2 regions of the Halomonas sp. ANAO-440 genome follow, and region 2 is predicted to be linked to the other one. Evidence: predicted binding sites of a transcription regulator. Region 2 holds the regulator's gene; the other holds the start of a gene.
What was found. The regulator FliA, encoded in region 2, starts transcription of late flagellar genes. The targets are predictions, from matches to a motif close to CTAAAGTTNNNNNNNNNNCNGCCGATA.

Region 1: a site for FliA is predicted at 1,552-1,578, ahead of KZO25_RS03060 (flagellar protein FlaG). Genes of this name have one in related genera too.

What each region holds. Positions count from the first base shown of each region.
Region 1 covers NZ_JAHXBV010000002.1:434,955-439,164, reverse strand. The annotation lists gene KZO25_RS03065 (methyl-accepting chemotaxis protein) at 1-1,518, shown strand, start outside; gene KZO25_RS03060 (flagellar protein FlaG) at 1,722-2,090, shown strand; gene fliE (flagellar hook-basal body complex protein FliE) at 2,246-2,575, opposite strand; gene fliF (flagellar basal-body MS-ring/collar protein FliF) at 2,841-4,210, shown strand, end outside.
Region 2 covers NZ_JAHXBV010000024.1:44,495-48,704, reverse strand. The annotation lists gene KZO25_RS15665 (EAL and HDOD domain-containing protein) at 12-1,214, shown strand; gene KZO25_RS15660 (RNA polymerase sigma factor FliA) at 1,243-1,950, opposite strand; gene KZO25_RS15655 (flagellar protein FlhE) at 2,027-2,506, opposite strand; gene KZO25_RS15650 (hypothetical protein) at 2,503-3,084, opposite strand; gene flhF (flagellar biosynthesis protein FlhF) at 3,085-4,210, opposite strand, start outside.

The sequences.
Region 1 (4,210 bases), on a different contig from region 2:
ATTGGACGCATGGCCCTGGCCAAGGGAGAAGGCAGCGTGGCCAGCCGCATGGCGGCCTATTACAACCTGCTGCAGACCAAGGAACTGGCCGGCATTGAGCGTGCCATGCTCACCGGTGCCTTCGGCTCTGACAGCATGACACCGGCAAGCTATCAGCAATTGCTCAAACTGCTGGGCAGACAGGATGCCTTCGAGGAGGCCTTTACCACTCTTTCCACCCCTGAAATGCATCAGCGGTTCCAGGCGGTGGGCGAGAGCCCGACAGCCGAACGGCTGACGTCACTGCGCAACGTCGCCATCGAACGAGGCACGGCCGGTGGCTACGGCATCGATGCACAGCAGTGGTTCGACTGGCAGACCGACAGGATAGACCTGCTCAAGCAGGTAGAGGATGCCGTGGCGGAAGATGTATTGGCCACGGCCTCACGGCTCAGGAGTGAAGCAAGGGGTGACCTGACCAGCCACCTCGTCGTGGCGGCGGTTGCCAGTATCCTGGCATTGCTGCTTGCCGCCGTGATCGTGCGCAGCATCGTGCTGCCACTGCGTGCGACGCTGGCAGCGATCCAGCGCAGCAGCGGAGATCTCACCCTGCGGCTGGATGCCCCAGGCAAAGACGAACTGGCGCAGCTCTATCGCGCCTTCAATGAATCCACCGCCGATTCCGAGCTGCTGGTCTCGAATATCAAGCAAGGCGCCATGTCGGTCGGCGTGGCCAGCGGACAGATAAACGAGGGGAACCGTGACCTCGCTCAGCGCACCGAGGAGCAGTCCTCCTCCCTGGTAGAAACCGCTTCCAGCATGGAGCAGATGACGGCCAGCGTGCGTCAGACCGCCGACAATGCCCGGCAGGCCGAGGCGCTCTCCCGTGAAGCGGCAAACCAGGCCGGCAAGGGCAGCAGCGTGGCCAACAGTGCCCGCGGCGCCATGCAGCAGATTCATGAGGCCAACCGTGAGGTCACCCGCATCGTCGAGGCGATCGACAGCATCGCCTTCCAGACCAACCTGCTGGCGCTGAATGCATCGGTGGAGGCGGCCAGGGCCGGAGAGCATGGCCGCGGCTTTGCCGTGGTCGCCTCGGAGGTGCGCAAGCTGGCCAGCCGCAGCGCCGAGGAAGCCGAGCAGATACGCAAAGTGGTCGGTATCAATGTCGCCCGCATCAACGAAGGGGAGAAGCTGGTCAATGCCACCAGTGAAACCCTGGAGACGATTTCCCTGGGGATAGAACAAGTGGCCAATCTGATCATCGAGATGTCCACGGCGGCAAGCGAACAGTCGGCGGGCATCGAGCAGATCAACCAGGCAATCGGGCAGCTCGAGGAGATGACACAGCACAACGCCACGCTGGTGGAGCAGGTCGCCGCGGCAAGCCAATCACTGGATGAGCAGGCGAACGATATGACGCGCCTGATCGCCCGCTTCAAGGTCGATGAAGCGCTGCAGGGCGGCAATGTCTGGGAAAGCGAGGTCCAGCCAACCGGTACAGAGACGCAGCGAAAGCTCGCCTACTCTGCAGCGTGACACATGCATGGAAACGGCCGGTAACATTGTTACTAAAGTTTTTGTTCGACCCTGCCGATAGAAGAGGTGCATAGCACTAATGGGAGAAGCCGGCTCGTCCGCCGGCTTCGGGGGGCGGCATTACGATCTGTCGTAGCTGGACCGGGAAACCGGGCGATGGATGGTTGAATGCTTGCCAAGGGCGCATACAAGGAAAACAGGCCATGTCTTCACCACTTACCGATGCCACCAACAGCTTGAGCGCTTCGGCGTTGCACGACCTGACGCCGCGACAGCGCAAGGAGAGCGTTCTGGCATCCTTGCCCGCTGCGGGCACCATGCTGAGCCAGGCCGAGAGCCACGGCAACTCACCCGCCCAGGCGGATCTGGTCGAGCCGATTCAGCGTATCAATGAAGTGCTTCGCCAGCATGGCGTGGAATTCGAGCTCAACGAGATGCCGTCACGGGTGGTGACGCGGATCGTGGACCGGGAAACCGGCGACGTGTTGCGCCAGATTCCCAGCGAGGAAGTGCTGGCCATTGCCGAAAGGCTGGATGAATTGCAGGGACGCTTGATTCGCCTGGAAGCCTAGGCATTGTCCGAAAACTGGCTGCGCTCGGTCATACGGCGTTAAAAATCAGCTCAAAGTACTCATTTACACTCCGTAAACTCCGTCTTTTCGCTGATTTTTGCCTTGTCTGACCGTCGCTCGCCGACTTTTCAGACAGTGCCTAGGAGGCTGGGCTGCTAGACCTGCATATTCATGACGTCGCGATAGGCGGAAACCAGGCGGTTCCTTACCTGCAGCCCCATCTGGAAGGCCACGCTGGCCTTCTGCATGTCGACCATGACGTCGTTCAGCTCCACGTTGGGATCGCCGGCCTGGAATGCCATCGCCTTGGCGCTGGACGCCTGCTGCAAGCGGTTGATGCGCTGGATGGAGGCTTGCAGCTCGCCGGCAAAGCCGCCCTGCCCCACCATGGTCGAGACCTGCTGCCCCTTGGCAGCCTGCCCGCCGGCCTGTGTCGCAAGGGTCTGCATCTGGGCCAGCGCGGACTGTATGGCAGGTGAACTCATGGCTTGCGGCCCCCGTTCTGTTGGTTCGGAAGTGTCACGTAACGAATGTAGCCAAGGCTAACAGCTATGGTCACGACGCCATACCGGCAAATGGCATGAAAAACACGGGCTTTTCCCGCCTTTGGACTCGACCAGGGTTCGCATAATAGCGTTCATCACAGTTGCGCCCGCAAGGGTAGCCAGAATGCGGTGGACGGATGCACTCAATGCCATCTTTTAGGAATACGTTTCAAGCGGCGAACGACGCATCTCCATGGAGGTGCGCATGAGCAATGGCGCCGCGACGCCGGGTCGCCAGGAGACCGCGCCTGACCAGCCGGCCGGCGCGCTGCTGCAGCGCGTTCAGGATCAGATGCGTGGCAACCCGCTGATCGCGATCCTGATCGGCGGTGCGGCCTCGATCGCTATCGTGGTGGTACTGCTGATGTGGGCGAGAGAACCCGACTACCGGGTGCTCTACAGCAACCTCACCGAAGCGGATGGCGGCCGCATCATCAATGAGCTCGAGAGCCGCGGCGTGGCCTATCGCTTCAGCGAAGGCGGCACGGCCCTGCTGGTGCCCGGCGATGAGGTGCATGGCCTGCGACTGCAGCTCGCCGAGCAAGGCCTGCCCCGGGGCGGCAATGTCGGCTTCGAGCTGATGGACAGCCAGGCCTTCGGGGTCAGCCAGTTTGCCGAGCAGGTCAACTTCCAGCGCGGCCTGGAAGGCGAGCTGTCACGCTCCATCGAGTCGCTTGGTCCGGTATCCCGGGCCCGTGTCCATCTTGCCATGGCCCGCTCCTCGGTATTCGTACGGGACCAGGAGCCGGCCAAGGCGTCGGTTATCGTGACCCTTGAATCGGGCCGGGTTATCGGTGATGGCCAGGTCAACGCCATCATCCACATGGTATCCAGCAGCGTGCCCGAACTGGCCGCCGAAGACGTCACGGTGGTCGACCAGGGCGGTCGTCTGCTCTCCATGCCCGGGGCCAACCGCCGCGGCCTGGATGCCACGCAGCTCGATTATATCGCCGAGGTCGAGCGCTCCTTCCAGCAGCGCATCGAAAACATCCTGGTCCCGATTCTGGGCCAGCAGAACGTGCGGGCCCAGGTGGCCGCCCAGATCGATTTCTCGCGGCGCGAAGAGACCAACGAACGGTTCGGCCCCAACCAGCCGCCCAACGAAGCCGCGGTGCGCAGCCGCCAATCCAGCGTTTCCTACAGCGGCGGCGACGACCTGGCCATGGGCATCCCCGGCGCGCTGAGCAACACGCCTCCCGGTATCGCGCCCTCCCCGATCAACCTGCCGGTCGATGAGGATGGCGAACTCATCGAGGAAGCCGAGCAGGAGCTGCTGGCCTTGAGCAACCTGCGCCAGGACGGCGTGATCAACTATGAGGTCGACCGCAACATCGAGCATGTCCAGCACCGCCAGGGGCAGGTGCAGCGCCTGTCCGCCGCGGTGGTGGTGGACTATCGCGAACAGCGCGATGAAGACGGCGACTTGCAGCGCGTGCCGCTGAGCGACGTGGAAGTTGCCCAGATCGAGCGGCTGGTGCGTCAGGCCATGGGCTTCTCCCAGGCCCGTGGCGACGAAATCGAAGTGGTCAACAGCCCCTTCAGCCGCGCCGTCGACGACGACGAACTGCTGGAGTG
Region 2 (4,210 bases):
AGCCCAGCAACATGCCAGAGCAAGCGGATTTCAATCCTTGCACCATTGCACTTCATCCGATTCACGACACGGAGCACGCTCATGTGGCGGACCGCCTGGTCTATCGGCAAAGTGGAATGAACGAATCCGATGACACGATGGCCGACACTGCCCGGGCACTGTCCAGCGCAGTTTATGAACTCGGTGATGCCGGCCTTCTGGCTGAGCGAACGCTCTTCGTCGATCTGCCGATGGCATGGCTCGCCAGCCCGGAGCTGCTTCCTACCCCGGCACCGCGCATGGCCATCGGCATCGCCGATATGCCGGAGGTGGACGAGAAGCTTCTCGACCGCCTGGACGACATGCGGGAACGGGGTTATCGCATCGTCCTGCCCGCCAGCCTGGTGATGCAGTATCTCGAGGCGCTACTCCCCAGAACCGACATCATTCTGGTGACGACTCCCCATGACATCGATGCCAAGACTCTCGAACGCCTCCCCGCCCGCAACATCAAGCTGCTGGTGGAAAACATCGATGACCGTGAAGAGCTCGAACGCTATCGCGAGATCGGCTGCGCTTACTTTAACGGGCACTATCTGGCGCGCCCCAGCTTCATCGCCTCCCCTCCCCGGGGGAGACACGGTAACCGCGCAGCACAGATACGATTGATTCGGGCGCTCTACGAGGAAGACAGTGACATTCATCGTCTTCAGGAACTCGTGGTACAGATACCTCACCTTCATGTGGCAGTACTTAGGCGGGCCAACTCGAACTACTACAACCGTGGCGGAAAGGAGATCGATCTGTATCGGGCGATGCAGGTGCTCGGCCTGATCGAGCTAAGGCGGCTCATTCTTACACTGACCCTCGCCAGCCTCCAGCCGTCGTCCAGGATCATCCTGCGCATGGCGCTGATCCGAGCATTCATGTGCCGCAACCTGTCGGCCCCTTTCCCCATCCTGGATGCAGAAGACGCCTTTACCACCGGCCTCTTTTCGATGATGGATGCCCTGCTCGAGGAAGATCGCGACACCTTGCTCGCGCAGCTACCGCTCAACCCTCACATCCTGGCTGCACTAAAGGAGCGTGCAGGCCCCCTGGGGGCGGTACTGACGCTCTGCGAGAATCATGAGCGCCAGGTGGAGGAATCCATCAACGACATCCCGGCTGACCAGTTGCACAGTTGCTACATGGATGCCTTGGCCAGCGCACGCGCCTTGATGAACAATCTGTAGAGCCATGCCTCGATCGACAACGGGCCGGCTACTCTTCCTGTTCGCCCAGCCGGCTGCGAAGCCGGCTGACTGCCTGGCTGTGGAGCTGGCAGACCCGTGACTCGGTCACGCCCATGACGACACCAATCTCCTTGAGGTTCAGCTCTTCCTGGTAGTAGAGCGCCATCAACAGCTTTTCCCGCTCCGGTAACGCCTCGATACCCTCCACCAGCTGCTGTCGCTTCTGCTGATCAATCAATTGCTTGTAAGGCGTATCCGCCGTGGCGTCTGCAACACCGGGCTCAACGCCCTCCGCCAGCAACGCCTCGAACGGCAGCAAATGCCCGCTGTTGGTATCGTTCAACAATTGGCGATACGTCGCCAGATCCATGTCCAGCTCAGCGGCAATCTCTGTCTCTTCGGCATGTCGCCCGAGCTGCTGCTCCAGCCGCCTGACGACCTCATCGACCGCTCTGGCATTGCGTCTCACGCTGCGGGGCAGCCAGTCCCGGCTTCTGAGCTCATCCAGCATGGCGCCACGAATGCGTTGGCTGGCAAAGGTGGCGAAGCTTGCTCCCTGGGAGGAGTCGAAACGCCCCATGGCTTCAAGCAGCCCGACCGTGCCCGCCTGGATCAGGTCATCCAGCTCGATGCTCGCCGGTAGACGCACCTGAAGGGAGAGCGCCTGTCGCCTGACCAGCGGAAGATACTCCGCCAGCATGTCCCCCTGATCTATCTTGCCTCGTGCTGTGTACATACGCTTGCTCTCGTGGCTGCCAGCCCATTTCAAAGGGTGCTGATTCACTCAACAGGTTTCGCTTGCTTCAGTACCGTTAACTGTCACAACGCCCGCTACCCCGCCGACTGCCGTCATATGAACCCGCTGCGGCACGCTCCTGTTCATGGTGGTTCACGATGACCTGCAGCCCCTGCAACGTCATGGCTCGCTGTCCGCGCTCCCGCAGCGCAAACTGGAAGTAGAGCGCCGAGTCCGCCGGTATGCCTGCGAATGCTTCGGTGTGTCCCCGCGGCCCTGCCAACGTGACACAGCCACCCGCGTGACATAGCCGGGCATTCACCTCGGCGCCGGACGAGGTCTGGAACTGCCAGCTCACCCGCCCCATGACCTGATTCCGGGCCAGTTCGGCCGTAGGCGGCACCATATCCGCAGACTGGACCTGCCGGTCCGACATGACCACCTGCACTGCCGGGGCACTGGCCACCCAACTGCCCGATGCCTGTGCCAGGCTGGCAATGAGTGTGCCTCCCAGCCCCAGCAACAGTTTCGCCCACGACTGCTGTATTAGCTTCATCTTGCCAATACCAGCAGCTCGATACCAAGATAGCTTGCCGCGGCATGACGCAGATTACTCAGCAGCCCCTGTCGTCCAACGCTCGGCGGATGGACCAGCAGCATGCGCTGCGGCCCACCACGCTCGGCTACCTGCTTCAACACGCGATAGGCGCGACGGAATGCCTCCGGATCTGCATCGACCCAGAGCGCCCAACGCGCCTGCTCGCCGGCAAGCACCGGCAGATGCGGGCTGCCTGCAGGCAGTGCCACCACCCGCCATGCCCGGGGATTGCCTACCCAGTCACGACCCTCGTTGGCCCAGGCCTCGAACAGCTCTGTGACCTTACCGGTATGATGCGCGCCGGTGCCGGGAAGCCCCAATACCATCAGAGTCGTGTCCGATTCCAAACGGCGCCTCGGGCGCTGCGCCGAGGCCTGTGCAGAGGACGTGGGAGCCGAGCCGACATGGCCAGCTGGAGCGGCGCCTCCTCCCAGTGATACCAGCATCGCAGCAACGTGATCGGGGCACGCTTCCTGGGGAGCTCTTGGCGTCATGTTCGACCACTTGCGTAGCCCGGCGGCCTGATCCATACCCATCTAGCCTGACTCCCTTTCACCGAGACCCAGATGCCGAATGGCATCACGTACCATGAACAGTTGCATGAGGGATTCCAGCAGCGCCACGTCACGGCGACGCTGCCGCCCTCCAGACAGGCCCAACAGTTCGGCGCGCAGGTCCATGGCCGCTTCGTCTTCGGCCAGGTCCAGATGCGCCGCAACTGTCGCCAGACCACTTGCCATCAGCAGACGCACATCGGGCCTCACCTCCCCCAGTTCCGAAGGGGCCAGCCGCTGCCAGGCCCGCCGCGTCAACTGCGGCAGCGCATCGCCCTGAAGCTGCGCCACCAGCAACGATTGCGGATCACGCCCCAGCCGTGACGGCGTCACCCAGTAGCGCTTGGCCAGGACGCGCCCGCTCTCCGTATCACGCACGTCGCCAAGCCAGGCTCGCACCGAGACCGCTTGCACGCCCTTCCCTGCCTTGAGAGCCACTGCCACCGGCAGGCTCGAGAGGGCGAGGCGCCCCGGCGCCCCACGGAAGCGACAGGCCACATCCCCCAGCGGCTCGGCCAGCTCACCCAGCGTCGACAGTGACAGACGCTCGCCGGCATGCTCGACGCGCTGGCTGCCACGCACCTGGCTGCACCAGGTGATGGCCTTCTCCTCCAGCCAGTCAGCCGCTTCGCCATCGGGCAAACCCTGTAGCAGATGCACGCTGACCGCCAAGCGTTGCAATGCATCCTCCAGTCGCGACTGTTGCCCAGCTACCTGGCGGTGCTGAAGCAGTGGCAACGCCAACCAGCCCCCCTCCGGGTCGATGGCGATATCCGGCATGGACCAGCGCTCGCCCTTGACTCGCCGACGCTCGCTCCACAGCATGCCCAGCGCCTGCTCGGGCTCCGGGTAAGAGGACAGCAGTGACTCCAGCCGACGCTGCTGGACGACTGCCGGCAGGCCGAGCAGATCCCAGACCGCTTCCAATTGCTGGAATCCCGTCAGCCGTTGCCGCAGGGCCAGCAGCGTACTGGAGAGGCGGCGCCCCTGCCCCAGCAGGCTGGGGGAGCGCGCCGGCGCTTCCACGGCGCCCTGACGGGGCGTGGATTGCGCCATGGCAACGCGGGCCTCCAGGGCGCGGTCAACCAGTGCCGGCACGTCGGCCACG